Regions from separate parts of the Virgibacillus siamensis genome, predicted to be linked through region 3. Evidence: riboswitches for the same ligand, from Rfam matches in the RefSeq annotation. Region 3 holds a riboswitch; each other region holds the start of a gene.
What was found. A riboswitch is a leader RNA that binds a small molecule or an ion and turns the genes downstream of it on or off. The one in region 3 is predicted to bind thiamine pyrophosphate.
Positions count from the first base shown of each region.

Region 1: another riboswitch for thiamine pyrophosphate. It lies ahead of thiT (energy-coupled thiamine transporter ThiT); the one in region 3 lies ahead of B1K71_RS04540 (thiamine phosphate synthase).
Region 2: another riboswitch for thiamine pyrophosphate. It lies ahead of thiW (energy coupling factor transporter S component ThiW); the one in region 3 lies ahead of B1K71_RS04540 (thiamine phosphate synthase).
Region 4: another riboswitch for thiamine pyrophosphate. It lies ahead of B1K71_RS01575 (lipoate--protein ligase family protein); the one in region 3 lies ahead of B1K71_RS04540 (thiamine phosphate synthase).

Region 1 covers NZ_FUIH01000007.1:841,522-845,163, reverse strand. Annotated here, with positions in the region: gene B1K71_RS07840 (hypothetical protein) at 1-836, opposite strand, end outside; gene B1K71_RS20255 (hypothetical protein) at 968-1,102, opposite strand; gene thiT (energy-coupled thiamine transporter ThiT) at 1,178-1,753, opposite strand; TPP riboswitch at 1,873-1,973, opposite strand; gene B1K71_RS07830 (M3 family oligoendopeptidase) at 2,032-3,642, opposite strand, start outside.
Region 2 covers NZ_FUIH01000006.1:73,107-76,748, forward strand. Annotated here, with positions in the region: gene thiW (energy coupling factor transporter S component ThiW) at 242-736, opposite strand; TPP riboswitch at 837-951, opposite strand; gene B1K71_RS01275 (phosphotransferase family protein) at 1,085-2,011, shown strand; gene B1K71_RS01280 (DUF4064 domain-containing protein) at 2,030-2,485, shown strand; gene B1K71_RS01285 (5'-nucleotidase C-terminal domain-containing protein) at 2,902-3,642, shown strand, end outside.
Region 3 covers NZ_FUIH01000007.1:177,681-181,322, reverse strand. Annotated here, with positions in the region: gene thiO (glycine oxidase ThiO) at 1-1,117, opposite strand, end outside; gene B1K71_RS04540 (thiamine phosphate synthase) at 1,129-1,722, opposite strand; TPP riboswitch at 1,846-1,956, opposite strand; partial or broken gene B1K71_RS20370 (VOC family protein) at 2,616-2,699, opposite strand; gene ltrA (group II intron reverse transcriptase/maturase) at 3,404-3,642, shown strand, end outside.
Region 4 covers NZ_FUIH01000006.1:132,055-135,696, reverse strand. Annotated here, with positions in the region: gene trpB (tryptophan synthase subunit beta) at 1-508, shown strand, start outside; gene trpA (tryptophan synthase subunit alpha) at 501-1,274, shown strand; TPP riboswitch at 1,519-1,621, shown strand; gene B1K71_RS01575 (lipoate--protein ligase family protein) at 1,689-2,495, shown strand; gene lipA (lipoyl synthase) at 2,498-3,442, shown strand.

The sequences.
Region 1 (3,642 bases), 660 kb from region 3:
TCACCACCCTCAAAGCCGCTCATCCTGCCAGCCTGCAGTTTCGAATACATCATGAAAATCACCACCGCTAAAAGCGAAACCGGAACAAGTACGGCGAATACTTTGCTCCACGTATCCAAATGGACAGCGTGATTTTTATTGGATGATTCTTTTTCAGCTTGGAGCATCTGCAGTTCGATTTCATTTTGCGGGCTATTTTTTGTACGGATACTTTTACGATACATCAGATATGCAAGCCCGATTGCTACTGCTCCCGTAATAATAGATAATACCAGTGCTTTATCTGTTATTAAACCAACATCGATCCCAGCTGATTTTGCTGATAGACTTGGTGCAACCTGAACGATATAATCCGATGACAGCGCCATCCCCTGTCCCGCCAGTGCTACGGCAACCGCAGCCAAAAGTGCAGGAAGACCTGAACGGATGGCAGCAGGAACAAGCAATGCACATATGAGCGGCACTGCCGGTGTCGGCCAAAAGAATAACGAAATGACATACGTAACGCCAATCAGAACAAAAAATGACACATGACCATTGACCATTACCTTCTGGATTGGCTGAATCATTTTCCTGTCCGCCCCAAGATCACGGAGCGAATGTAGCAGCGCCATCATGAATGTAATAATCAAAAAGATGCTAAACAATTCCTTTGCTGCAACCAGATTGGCATTAAATATCGAAATAAACCCATCAACAATATTTCCATTATATACCCAAGCAATAACGAACGTCCCGAGTAATGAAGGGAGTACAACTCCTTTCCGGAAAATCATTGTCAGTATAATAATCAATGTGAATAAACCGTATAACCAATGTGAGATGGTCAGCTCCATTGCAACCACTTCCTTTTTTGAATGTGCTATAGCCTATGCACAAAACGGGAGAGTGGTGTCAATGGAGAGGGTCTATTGGTTTATATATTACAGACGAAATGCGCGAAAATAATATCCTTCTTAATAGCTTCTTAATCTGATGATACTTCCCCTTCGGCACAATCATTACATAACAGCCTGCCGTCTATCTGCTCACCATCAAAAAAGCCATTTTCACAGTAAACATTTTTCCCGCATGCCTGACACGCACCGATTAACTCTCTCATTAATATCACCTCTTTCTTTAGTATAGAAAAATAGTCCCTTGCATGCAAAGGACTAAAAATGGTGAGCGGATAATTTTAATGGGTAGATTCGATTAATGTTTTCGGTTGCTTATAGAATAACAGAAACACAAGCACAGCAGTCAAAATAAATGACGGCAGCATATAGGAGCCATTATAAAGCAGCGAATACAGCCATACGGGTTGTCCTTTTGGAGCTGCTTCTGCAAAAAATGCTATCCCACCAGCAAAATGCGCTAAAAAACGCAGCCCGGTTCCAATAAAAACACCAAGTGCAATATACAGAAAACTGCTCTTTCCATTACCTTTGCGGATGGCATTTCGAACCGGTTTGGCAAACGCGCCGGCAAGACCAAGCACCGTAAATGCCACAATGTAATCAAGAAATCCCTGAAGAGGTGTCAATATATATGCACCAAACATTATTTGCAGAACTCCCCATAAAAATCCTGATAAAAGACCGCCTTTCAGCCCCCAGCGGAATGCAACAATAAATATCGGAATCATAGCAAACGATACCGAGCCGCCCTGCGCCCATATTTTAAAAGATAAGAACGGAATCATATCCAATAACAGCGCCAAAGCTGTAAAAATAGGAACCTCCACTAAAAACAGTGTACGCTTCGATTGCACAACTATCTGCCTCCCCTTCCCTGTCGGCACGGTCGCCAACATGATTTTTGCACACAAAAAAAGCAATGCCAAGGGGAAGCTTCCTGATGGGGAATCCGCTCACATCGCTAATGTAATCCATCAAAAAAAGCCACCATCCCTACGCTAGTATTAACTAACAGGTTCAAAGGGTAAGAACAACTTGTTCACTCTCAGCCGTTTGGCTCCCCCTGAAGGCTTCTATTAATTTGCTTTTTATGTTAATTGTATTATATCGTACCTGAAGCGGAATGACAAAATTATAGTTTCATAAATTCTTCAACATCTTTTACACAAAGGGCAATTGCGCTCTCCCAGAAATCGGGTTTTGTCAGATCTACATCCAGATGCTTCGCGGCCAAATCTTCCACCGTCATCCGTCCGGTATCCCGAAGCAGTGCAATGTAGTCATCTTCAAAATCGCCGCCAAGTTCTTGTGCATGTGCGTAAATGCCAAGACTGAATAAATAGCCAAACGTGTACGGGAAGTTATAAAATGGTACACCGGTTATATGAAAATGCAGTTTGGATGCCCAGAAATTTGGATCATAATCAGTGATGGAATCTCCATATGCATCTTTTTGTGCCTCCACCATCAACTCATTTAACCGTTCCACTGGTACCATACCATTTTTCCGTTCTTCATAGAAACGCTGCTCAAAGTTAAACCTTGCCTGAATGTTCATGAAAAAGGCAATACTCCGCTGAATTTTCGTCTCGAGCAATGATTTCTTTTCCTCCGTGTCTGACGCGTTTTTGACGGATGCATCAGCAACAATCATTTCAGCAAACGTTGAGGCTGTCTCCGCTACATTCATTGAGTATCCCTGGTTCAGTCCATGCATATCATTCATAACGTGCTGATGATAGGCATGGCCAAGTTCGTGAGCTAATGTTGCGATGTTGGATGATGTCCCGGAGTAGGTCATGAAAATCCGGGTTTGTTTACTTTCCGGAAAACTGGTACAAAAGCCCCCGGGACGTTTGCCGGCACGATCCTCTGCCTCGATCCAACGTTTCTCGAAAGCCATTTGTGCAAAATCAGCCATTTTGGGACTGAAGGCACGGAATTGTTCCACTATGAAATTTGCTCCATCCGTATAAGGCGTTTCTGTAACAGTGTTCGAAAGTGGTGCCCCAATGTCATACATACTTAGCTTATCCAGTCCAAGCAATTCGGCTTTCTTTTCCAAAAATGCTGTGAAATGTTTTTTATTCCGATTAATAGCATTCCACATTGCATCAAGCGTTTCCCTTTTCATACGATTTATGTTAAGCGGTTCTTTCAGTACGTGTTCCCAATTTCGGTGCTTATACGTTTGCAGCCGAAAGCCGGCCAAATGATTCAATGTCTGCCCGAAAAAATCCGCATTTTCCTGCCAGGCTTTGCCAAGCTGTTCAAATACATGTTTTCTGACGGCCCGATCGGGTTCACTCAATTTGTTGGATGCCTGTCCAACAGAGTAATGCTTTATCTTGCCCTTTTCTTCAATATCCACACTCATATTCGCAACCACTGTATCATACATTTGGCTCCAACCGTGATATCCATCAACTGATAAATCATTAATCAGTTTCTCTTCATCAGCTGAGAGAAGTTCTTTTGCTTTATCCCGAAACTCATTCAACACAAATTCAATATCACGAATTTCCGGATCATTCAACAGTTCATCCCACACCCCATCCTGAATTTCCGCTAACTTCTGGTCAAAATTCGTTTTGACCGCTTCCATTTCTGCGCGCAGTTCACTTCTTTTCCCAACCAAAAGGCTTGCTTTCTTATCGTGAATATCCTGTGCACTGATACAACTGATAAATGCAAATGCCTCTCCCATTTTATTACGTGTATTTTCGAGTAAATGAACAATTTC
Region 2 (3,642 bases), on a different contig from region 3:
CCGATGTTGACTTTCACCACAAGGGTATAAGTGCGACTAAGCCTCTGGTTTCACCAATCGGCAAGTCTTCTTTATCGTAGTGGAGGAGTGTGAAGTTTGCCAGTTGCTGGGCGCTGGAGCTAGACATCGCTTGTTCAATCCGGTGAATAAAATAGGATAATAATCTTATACAGTCTTTCTCCGGACAAAGGAAGTTCCTATTCTCAGCCATAACAGCGCCCCCAGCAGTTCATCCTAAAAATTATAATTTATTGTCGAGTGATACATGTTGCTGATTTATTTTTGCGACGACAAGCCAGCCGATACAAGCACCTGTAATGCTGCTGACCAGAAACGATGGCAAAAAGAACAATGCGCCTGCCGAACTGCCCATCAAAAGATTGGCAATCGGAACCGAAATAAGTGCACCGATGATCCCGGTTCCTACTGCTTCGCCTAATGCCGCCATGCCCTTTTTGCACGTTTTTTTGTAAAGAATTCCGGCCAAAAAAGCACCAACCATTCCACCGGGAAAAGCGAGCAGCGTACCAAGACCAAGCATGTTCCGGAGCAGACCAATCATGAATGCAATCACAACAGCAGGTCCTGGGCCAAGTGTTACCGCAGCCATTACATTAACGGCGTGCTGGACCGGGTAGGCTTTTGCAACACCCGCCGGAAACCGAAGTAATTGTGCACCGATTGTTCCAATTGCAATAAAGACAGCCATTGTCGTTATTAATTGTGTTTGATTCAATCAAACCCTCCTTTCTATTGGGATGGGACCAGGATGCAGAAGTAAGATAAAAAAAGCCAGATCCAATGACGGACCTGGCTTGAAATAGGTTACTGTTAAAAATTGCATCAGTCTACTTCCCTCCGCTGGTATTAACCAGATCAGGTCCATAAGAGTCGGAAAGCTGATTTGCACTTCCCTCTCAGCCCGCATTTTGGGCACCCCTAGTAGTGAATATAATAGTATTAAATTGTTCTGCCTAAGCATAACAAAAGAATAGTAGTTTGTCATGGGAATTTTTAGAAGTGCAGCGATTACGAAACCTTTTTGTACTGCGGGTCGTACTACACAACTGAGGGAGGCTTATGTATGGAGGAAAATATAAATTTGCCGGCAGCTGTGCTTGATTGGGTCATCAATCAGACGGATCCCAAGGCTGTGGTTGAATCAGTCGACCAACTTAAGGGCAGTACATCATCCACATTACATAGTGTTTCACTCAAGTCAGAAGGGCAGCTTCATCCCTATGTGGTCCGGCAATTTGATAACAGGGAATGGCTGAGTGAAGAGCCTGATTTGGCACTGCATGAAGCTGAATGTCTGCAAATGGCGAATTATTCGGGGGTTGTAACTCCGAGGCTTATTGCATATGATGAGAAGGGTCACCATTGTGGAGTTCCGGCAGTGCTGATGACGCAACTTGAAGGTGAGGTAGATCTGAAGCCGGAGCAGATGGATGAATGGCTTCAGCGTCTGGCGGATGCCTTGGTACGTTTACATGGCATTCCTGCCGAAAACTTTCCATATCTTCATAAAAGCTATAATAATATTTCTTCATTTGGTGTGCCGTACTGGACAAATGTTTCAAATACATGGAAAAAGGCTATTAATCTTCTAAAAGCCCCGCGTCCAAACTCGGCTGAATGCTTCATTCACAGGGACTATCATCCGGCGAATGTGTTATGGACAAATGGTTCCGTCAGTGGTGTCGTTGATTGGCCGAATGGCTGTAAGGGCCCGCGTGGAGTTGATGTCGGTCATTGCCGGGTTAATCTTGCCATGTTGTGGGGAGTTGAAGCTGCAGACGAATTTCTCACGGAATACCGGAAACAGGCCGGATCCCAATTTACATACGAGCCATACTGGGATTTGTTATCTGTTGCAGATATGCTTGTGGGACCGCCGGAAGTATATCCGGGCTGGGAAGCGTTTGGTATGACCGGTTTAACCAATGACATGATGAAAGAAAGGCTCGATCAGTATGTTGTCAGCCTGATGGAAAAAGCGAATGCATAAAAAGGAGGAGAATACGTAATGAAACGGACAGGAGAAATTGTGTTATCGATTATAGGGGTTGTACTATATGCATTATGTGCATTGGGAGGATTTATTGGAGCATCTGTATTAAACAATGAGCAACTTATGTCAAACCTTGCTAATGAAATGGCCACCCCGCAAATGCCGGCAAGTGATATTATGACGATGTTTGATACGGCTTCGGGGGGAATTATGCTCTTCGGTATTATTTCTGTTGTATCATTAATTTTGGGTATTGTTGCAGCTGTAATGCTAAAAGGAAATAAGAAACCGAAAGCTGCCGGAATTATTTTAATTATTACATCAGTGCTCGGTACCATTGTGACTGTTCTTGGTGTAGTGATACCGGCGATTTTCCTCTTGATTGCCGGAATTATGGCGTTGGCACGTAAGCCAAAACCGGCACCAGATGCATCGCCAACTGCGGAAAGCAGAATCGATAAGCATAATTAATAGGGAGCAGCCGGTTATGGCTGCTCTTTTCATATCAGCTTGCCAATAAATCTATCTGCCTTAATACCAAAACATCAGCCCTTATTTCATCGGGCAATCGACCTTCATTTCCACATATCAACCATCAGCAGGTGATAATCAACCCTTAAGTCCGGAAAATCAACCAACAATGTTTAGAAATCAACCTTCAGCGGCAAATTATCAACCTTTGAACTCCTTAAATCAACCTTGATCCCTTAATATCAAAAACTGCGCCTTATGACATGTGACATTCATAGGTATTATGTACTGTTTTCCATTTAAATCTGCAAAAATAGTAGTAATTTACTAGCATTTTACAATTTCTTAATTGTATCCTCGTTTTCACTGTGCCATATTAATAGTGTGTCATAATTTTGTAATAATGGAGGGTGTTGATGAAAAATCCAACGGTAAAGCGGATACTAAGTCTATTGCTTATTTTCACGCTCGTTTTCATGAACTATGCCACGCTCGTCGAAGCTGCAGGCAGTGAAAATACGGCAGAGGGATTATTTATCTCGGAATATGTGGAAGGAAGCTCGTACAATAAAGCAATTGAGCTTTACAATGGTACGGGGAACCCGGTTGATCTGTCCGATTTTGAATTGGATCTTTACAGCAACGGGGCAACAGAGCCGACGCAATCGGTACAGTTGTCCGGAACTTTGGAACATAATGATGTATATGTAATCGCACATCAGAATGCAAGTGCGGAAATCTTGGCGGAAGCCGATTTGGAGAACACAGCCGTAATTAATTTTAATGGAAATGATGCATTTGTTTTGAAAAAGAACGGCAATGTGGTTGATGCAATCGGCATAATCGGTGATGACAGTGAATTTGCCAAGGATATTACGCTGGTACGCAATGCGGCAGTTCAGCAGCCGAATGCAACATATGATGCAGCGGAATGGACTGATTATACCAAGGATACGTTCGCCTATCTTGGGAGTCACACGATGGATGGTGCAGGTACAGAAGACCCGCCGGATGAGCCAGGTGATCCCGGTGAAATGTACACTATTGCAGATGCCCGTGATTTACCTGATGGTACTGCAGTGACAGTGGAAGGAATTGTAACCGTTGACAGCAATGCAATCAGTAATGGTGCGCAGTTTACAACCTACATACAAGAC
Region 3 (3,642 bases):
TATCAATCTCGCTACCATCCATTAAGTCAGCCATTAGCAGGCCTGTGATTGGAGCCAGCAAAATCCCATTTCGGTAATGGCCGGCAGCGAGGCTTAGCCCTCCCAATCGCGGATGCCTTCCCAAATATGGCAAACCGTCACCTGTTTGCGGCCGGACTCCAGCCCACGCTTTTTCCCATTTGGTTTCCTTTAATGCCGGGATAATAGATACGGCATCTTCCATTAGACGTAACAGACTATTAAGACTGACCGTTTCATCAAATGTATGCGGCTTTTGGGTAGCCCCAATGATTATTCGCCCACCGACTTTTGGGACAATATAGCAGCTTGTTGAAAAAATACTGGACGTGATAAGTTGGCCATGATGACGGACGGAAAAACATTCCCCTTTAACAGGATAAGAATCCAGCTTCAATCCTGTGTTATTAAGAAGTTGTTCGGACCATGCACCTGCCGCCACAATAACTTCATCCGCAAAAATGGTCTCTGTACCGGTTTTCACACCGACAACGCAATTGTATTCGATTACAAGACCCTGTACAGCTGTATATTCCATTACTTTTGCCCCCAGAACCGCGGCGGCCTGTGCATATGCCTTGGTCAGAAGCGGCGGGTTTACCTGACCGTCTTCCGGCAACCATAAGCCGCCAGACAGGTTTTCGGAAAGTACCTGCTCCTGCTGCAGAATTTTTTCCGGAGTAAGCCATTGCGCAACCCTGTTAGTAGATTTGGAGACTTTAACTTGATGGTCATCTGCCTTGTGCAGCTTTTGCTGAAATGCAGCAATATCCTTAAATTCAGCAGCTTCCTCGTTCGTCCGGGCAATTTTCAAAATACCACTTTGGATAAGTTCGATATCGATACCGGTCAATGATCGGAGCTCCTCAGCCAAGCCGAGAAACATCGCCCTGCTTTCTTTTGCAATTGGAAACAACGGATTATTCTTCTCCGACTCCGCCTGCGCTCCCAACATTCCTGCCGCAGCTCCTGAGGCTTTTCCCGCCAGACTGTCTTTTTCAACTACCAGTACACGGTAATCTCGTTTACACAATTGAAATGCAACAGAACAGCCGATAACTCCCCCGCCGACAATAATGACATCATAATGCTGTTTCATCGTTTCCCTCCCTAATTCAAGCGCTTTTCATCTAAAGCTTTTCGATATTTTTGGGCAGCCTTAACTGGATCATCTGACAGTAAAATACCTGACAATACCGCTACTCCTGTTGCACCGTTTTCAACCACAACCGGAGTATTTTCAGGCGTTATCCCGCCAATCGCAATCACTGGTGTCTTTGTATTCTGAGCAATATTTTTCAAACTGCTCAAGCCCCTGGGTTTCAGCCCCGGCTTTGACTGCGTTTCGAAAATATGGCCATAAAGCAAAAAGTCAGCACCATGTTCATCCGCGTAAACAGCTCTTCCCAAAGAATGCACTGAACAGCCAATATACAGTGAACCATGCGCTTTTCGCACCATTTCCACATCCGCAGTGTGTGTCAGTTGGACACCATGTGTATGCATACTCTGTGCAACCTCTATACGACTGTTAATTATAATTTTTTCAAGCGGAATCCCTTTGGAAATAAACAGATGTATTGTTGTAACCATCTCCTGATTTGTCCAGCGCTTTTCCCTTAGATGAAAAAAGTCAACATACGGATGTATTTTTTCAAGAATCCCAGCCAGTGTCCCCGGCGACTGTTTTCCCGTGGAAATCACATGAAGTTCTGCTATATCAATTCACCCCTTTTTATAAGAAATAGAGATAAAATAAAAAACCACTTCCCCAAACATAAGGAAGTGGTTTGAACGACCGTAAATATTTTGAAAAACAAATAAACAGCATCCGTCCCACCACTTCCCTTCGCCGGTATCAACCGTATCAAGTTCAAAGGGTCCCAAAGTCAATCACTCTGATCTCAGCCTTTTATAAAGGCACCCCTAGTGGTCTGCAAAAATATTCAATTATTGAATTCTAAGCTAATATAGATTACGAAAAAAGTCAACATATTAATTTATCAGTTGGAAGATCGGAGTTATTCAATGAGCGCGTTCGTTTGGTGAATAAAGAAATTGCTTCTAAATTACCCAGTTTACGGCATTATAATATTTTTCATCTAAGAAGTAGCCGATAACAGCACTTTGGGATGATCCACGGAGAATATGAAAAAGATATGAAAAAGATTGATAGTACCTACTAGCTTGTTCTCATCATTTTCAAAAATCCCAAAATAATAGTCCTCATCTTGTTTAATATTTTCGTTAGCCTTTTTCATCCTTTCTAGTTGCCCTTTGATTGTACCTCGAAAAAATTACGGTTTCCTTTTTGTAAATTCAGCATAGATTGAGCGTCATCGTTATTAAATGTCCGTATATGTATGTTTTCACCTTTTATCATAAAATTCACCTTTCTAATTCTAAAATCATAAACAATATTATTGTATATGATTCTACTTTCTTTGTCTGTGTAATTTCTGATAAAGTGTGCTCCTTAGGAATAGCATCATATGTGAAACGACTAACAATCCTTATTCCATAATTGCCCTTATCATGAAAAAAGGCGCAGTTCCTTCAAATCCAGAAATGCGCCCGATCGTATAAAGGAAGATAGCTTAAGGTGCAACAAGCTCTACTTTTATTCTATCAGGGTCTTCAAAATAAAGGGCATAATAGTTTTCATCCCCGACAAATGGGTGCGCGCGACAAGTTCCGCTATAAACCCTCTCAAGGGTGAACATGCGGGGAATTCTATTAATTTTAACGTTACAACGGAGGATGGGAATGATGGAACCATGTTTCCTGAAACCATCCCATCAATATTCCTGCGTGCGTCATGAATGACAGTTCATGGGGTACGAAGCACAGGTAGAGTCGGCAGAAGGAAGGCTAAATCCATTCCAATTGGAAAAGGTATGCTAACTGATATGCCGGATGGCTGAAAAAGTAGACACGGTGAGAATGTTCCACTAGAAGCGAACTGACAAACTTCCGAATGTAAGGGTCTAAAGTTTGAACATAGTGTAAAGCTATGTCCCAGCTAACGTTGGGGCGAGTGGTGTAGAGTAAAACTGCGCCCTCTGAAATACGCTATACCGAACAATGGCGGTATCGTGCTCGCAGGCTTAAAGGAAGCACCTACGTCTAAAATGGATAGCTACGTTGTAAGGTACTTGGGAAGTAAGGAACGTTGAAAGAAGGACTGTCATCCGAAACGTTTGTAATAAGGCGAAAGTCGAAATACATTTATCCTTGCGAAGGTAGGGGTACGACTGATGAATCTCTGTAATGGGAGTGGAGGAACAGCCCCAAGTCTAGCGAATTAGAATGATTATTTTCTTCACGTGAATGACACCGATCGGGTAGGAATGTGGGAACATCACTCTTTGGGAGGGATGCCACAGTGTCAACTTTGAGATATTGGGATTACTACAATATGACGGAAACTTTTACGGATTTACACAAGAGGGCTAGTAACAACCATTCATTTAACCATTTATATGAAATGATTACATCACGAGAGAACATTATACTAGCTTATAGGATGGTCAAATCTAATAAAGGGTCGAAAACATCTGGCACAGATGGAAAAACCATCAAAGATATCAAAAGGCTTACGGAAAATGAATTAGTGAACGTAAT
Region 4 (3,642 bases), on a different contig from region 3:
TGCATGTGTTGGCGGCGGCAGCAATGCAATGGGGATGTTCTATCCATTCATAGAGGATCAAGATGTAAACCTGTACGGAGTTGAAGCAGGCGGAAGCGGCATTGAATCAAACAAACACGCAGCTACTATAACCGCCGGCACTGTTGGCGTACTCCATGGTACAATGACCCATTTACTCCAGGACAAGAATGGACAAATTGAAGAAGCACATTCGATTTCAGCAGGGCTTGATTATCCTGGCATTGGTCCCGAACACAGTCACCTACATGAAACGAACCGGGTAACTTATACATCTGTGACGGATGATGAGGCGTTGGATGCGTTCAAACTCCTTTCGCAAACAGAAGGGATTATCCCCGCATTGGAAAGTGCACATGCTGTAGCATTTGCATTGAAGCATGCCAAAAATATGCATGAAGACGAGTCACTTGTCATTTGCCTGTCCGGACGCGGCGATAAAGATGTTGAATCGGTAAAAGATCTGCTAGGAGGTGACGTTGATGAGTAATCTTAAACTGGACAAAGCGCTGAAAGAAAAGCTTCAGAACAACAAAAAATTGATTGTTCCGTACATTATGGCCGGTGACAGGCCGCTTGGTCAATTGGAAGAGCAGCTAAATTTTTTGCAGAATAGCGGTGCTGCTGCGGTAGAACTCGGAATTCCTTTCTCTGACCCCGTTGCAGACGGACCGACCATTCAGGATGCAGGGCAACGATCATTGGAACAAGGCACTACCCTATCATCCGTTCTGACAAAACTGAAAAGCTTTAAAGAAGAACGAACGATTCCGGTTATTTTGATGACCTACTTAAACCCTGTTTTTACGTACGGGGCCGGGAATTTTGCCAGAGATTGTGCAGATGCGGGGGTTAACGGTGTTATTATTCCGGACCTTCCACTGGAGGAGGAAGCAATTGTAAAAGATGATTTGCAAGAAAATGCCATTTCGTATATCCGGCTTGCTGCAATGACATCACCTGATGAACGGCTGCAAAAAATTGCTGAACGAACGGAAGGCTTTCTCTATGCTGTTGCTGTCACAGGCACAACCGGCGCCAGAACCACGCATGACAGCAACGTAAAAAACTATCTTCAAAAACTAAAAAACTATACCGATAAGCCGGTCCTGGCCGGATTTGGTGTTTCTACCAGTTCTCAAGCACATGAACTTGCTGAAGCATGTGACGGGGTCGTCATCGGCAGTACCATTGTTAATTTTTTACACGAGGGAAAAACGGAAAACGTCCAACAATTGCTCGAGGAGAGTGTCTAAATATAGATTAGTCACATCCGGGTCTTCCCCCGGGTGTGACTAGTTTTGCGGACGTAAAGTAAGAAATCGTGGATATCTATCTTAAATTCGTGGATACCCGCCCTGGAACCGTGAATATCTAGTTCAAATTCGTGGATATCCCCCCGGAACCGTGGATAAATCATTATAGAGGCTTCAGCTAAAATGGATGCTTTACATTATGAAAAATACCCGTTAAGATAATTATTAATAATTGAATTCCATTTTTTAGCACTAGGGGAGCTAGATTGGCTGAGAAGGACTTTGTTGTTCTGACCCTTGAACCCGAACCGGATAATACCAGCGTGGGAAAGTGCAGTCATAACAAATCATCCGACTGCATCCATATGGCTGCAGTTTTATATTATCCGGAATCAATATAAAGGAGGTTACATAATGCATGGAAAATGGGGAATCTTGGACAGCGGGTTTCATGATGCTTCCGTAAACATGGCTTTGGACGAAGCTTTGTTAAATTGGCATAGTGAAGGAAAAATCCCGCCTGTCCTAAGATTCTACGGTTGGAAAAAACCAAGCCTGTCACTCGGTCATTTTCAAAAGGATGCCGAAATTAATTACCGCAACCTGCAAAAACATCAATGCCAGCACGTACGGCGACTGACAGGCGGAAGCGCTGTACTGCATGATGATGAACTGACTTACAGCATCGTCATTTCCGAAAAAAACCCGGGTATCCCGTCATCCATCCAGGAAGCATACTATGTTTTATCCAAAGGAATCATTCAAGGATACAAAAACCTGGGAATTGAGGCAAATTACGCTGAAGATCTGTCCAGAGAGAGAAGCGCCATCTGCTTTGAACGCCCGGCATTTTACGAGATGGTTGCGGATGGCAAGAAATTATCCGGAAATGCGCAAACCCGCAAACGCGGAGTTTTGCTGCAGCATGGGTCAATACCACTGTCCATTGATGAAATCATGTTATTTGATTTATTTGTCTTTCCAAATGAAGAAGTAAAAGCAAGAAAACGACGCGCTTTTGCAAAGAAAGCAGCTGCAATTAATCAATTGACCGAACAAAAACAAACCTATGATACGGTAAAAAAAGCCTTTTACGAAGGATTCAGAGATGGTCTGGATCTTCAGCTTGAACCATTTACTCTATCTGAAAGCCAGTGGAACGAAGTATTTCATCTAGCCGAAACCAACTACTCAACCAAACAACCAACAAGGAGTGTGTAAGTGTGGCAAAACAGGAAGAATACATACGCAAACCGGAGTGGCTGAAAACACGAATCAATACAAATAAATCATACCGCGGCTTAAAAAAATTGATGCGTGAAAACCGATTGAATACTGTTTGTGAGGAAGCACGCTGCCCGAACATACATGAATGCTGGAGCGAACGCAAAACTGCAACATTCATGATTCTTGGTGATACATGTACACGTGGTTGCCGCTTTTGTGCAGTTAAAACCGGAATGCCGAATGAACTTGACTGGGGTGAGCCGAAGCGTGTGGCGGACTCAGTCAGCGTAATGGGGCTTAAACACGTCGTCATCACTGCAGTTGCACGTGATGACCTGAACGATGGAGGCGCTCAGGTCTTTGCCAACACCGTTCGCGCAGTTCGAAATCAGAATCCGGGCTGCACAATTGAGATATTGCCGTCCGATATGAAAGGTGACTATGAAAGCCTGCATACACTAATGGACAGTGGACCGGATATATTTAACCACAACATCGAAACTGTCCGCCGCCTGACGAAACGCGTGCGTGCACGTGCGATGTATGACCGTTCACTGCAATTACTTCAACGCGTAAAAGAGATTGCACCAAATACACCGACAAAATCGAGTATTATGGTTGGTCTTGGTGAAGAAAAGGAAGAAATTATCCAGGCAATGGATGATTTGCTGGCACATGATGTAAACATTATGACGATCGGTCAATACCTTCAACCTACCAAAAAGCATTTAAAAGTAGAGCGTTACTATCATCCGGATGAGTTTGAAGAACTAAAACAAATCGCCCTCGAGAAAGGATTCAGTCATTGTGAGGCAGGCCCGCTTGTCCGCTCATCTTACCATGCAGATGAACAGGTAACTAAGGCATCTGCCCAGCGCAGAATCAATTACATGAAGGGTTATGAAAAACAAGAGAATAAGCAGGTGGACTTTACGTTTTAAAAACCCTGTTCTGCAAAGGAAACGCACATCCCGATCTGGAGTGTGCGTTTCTTCAATAATTTATGGGTTGTTTATCTTTCTATAGTTTAATTATATGTTATCTATGGTAGATTGTATATTTCCACATAAGTATACTTTTTGATAGAATTTTGAAAATCCAAGTTCTAAAAAACGCCTGCCCAAAAAGAGCAGACGTTCCA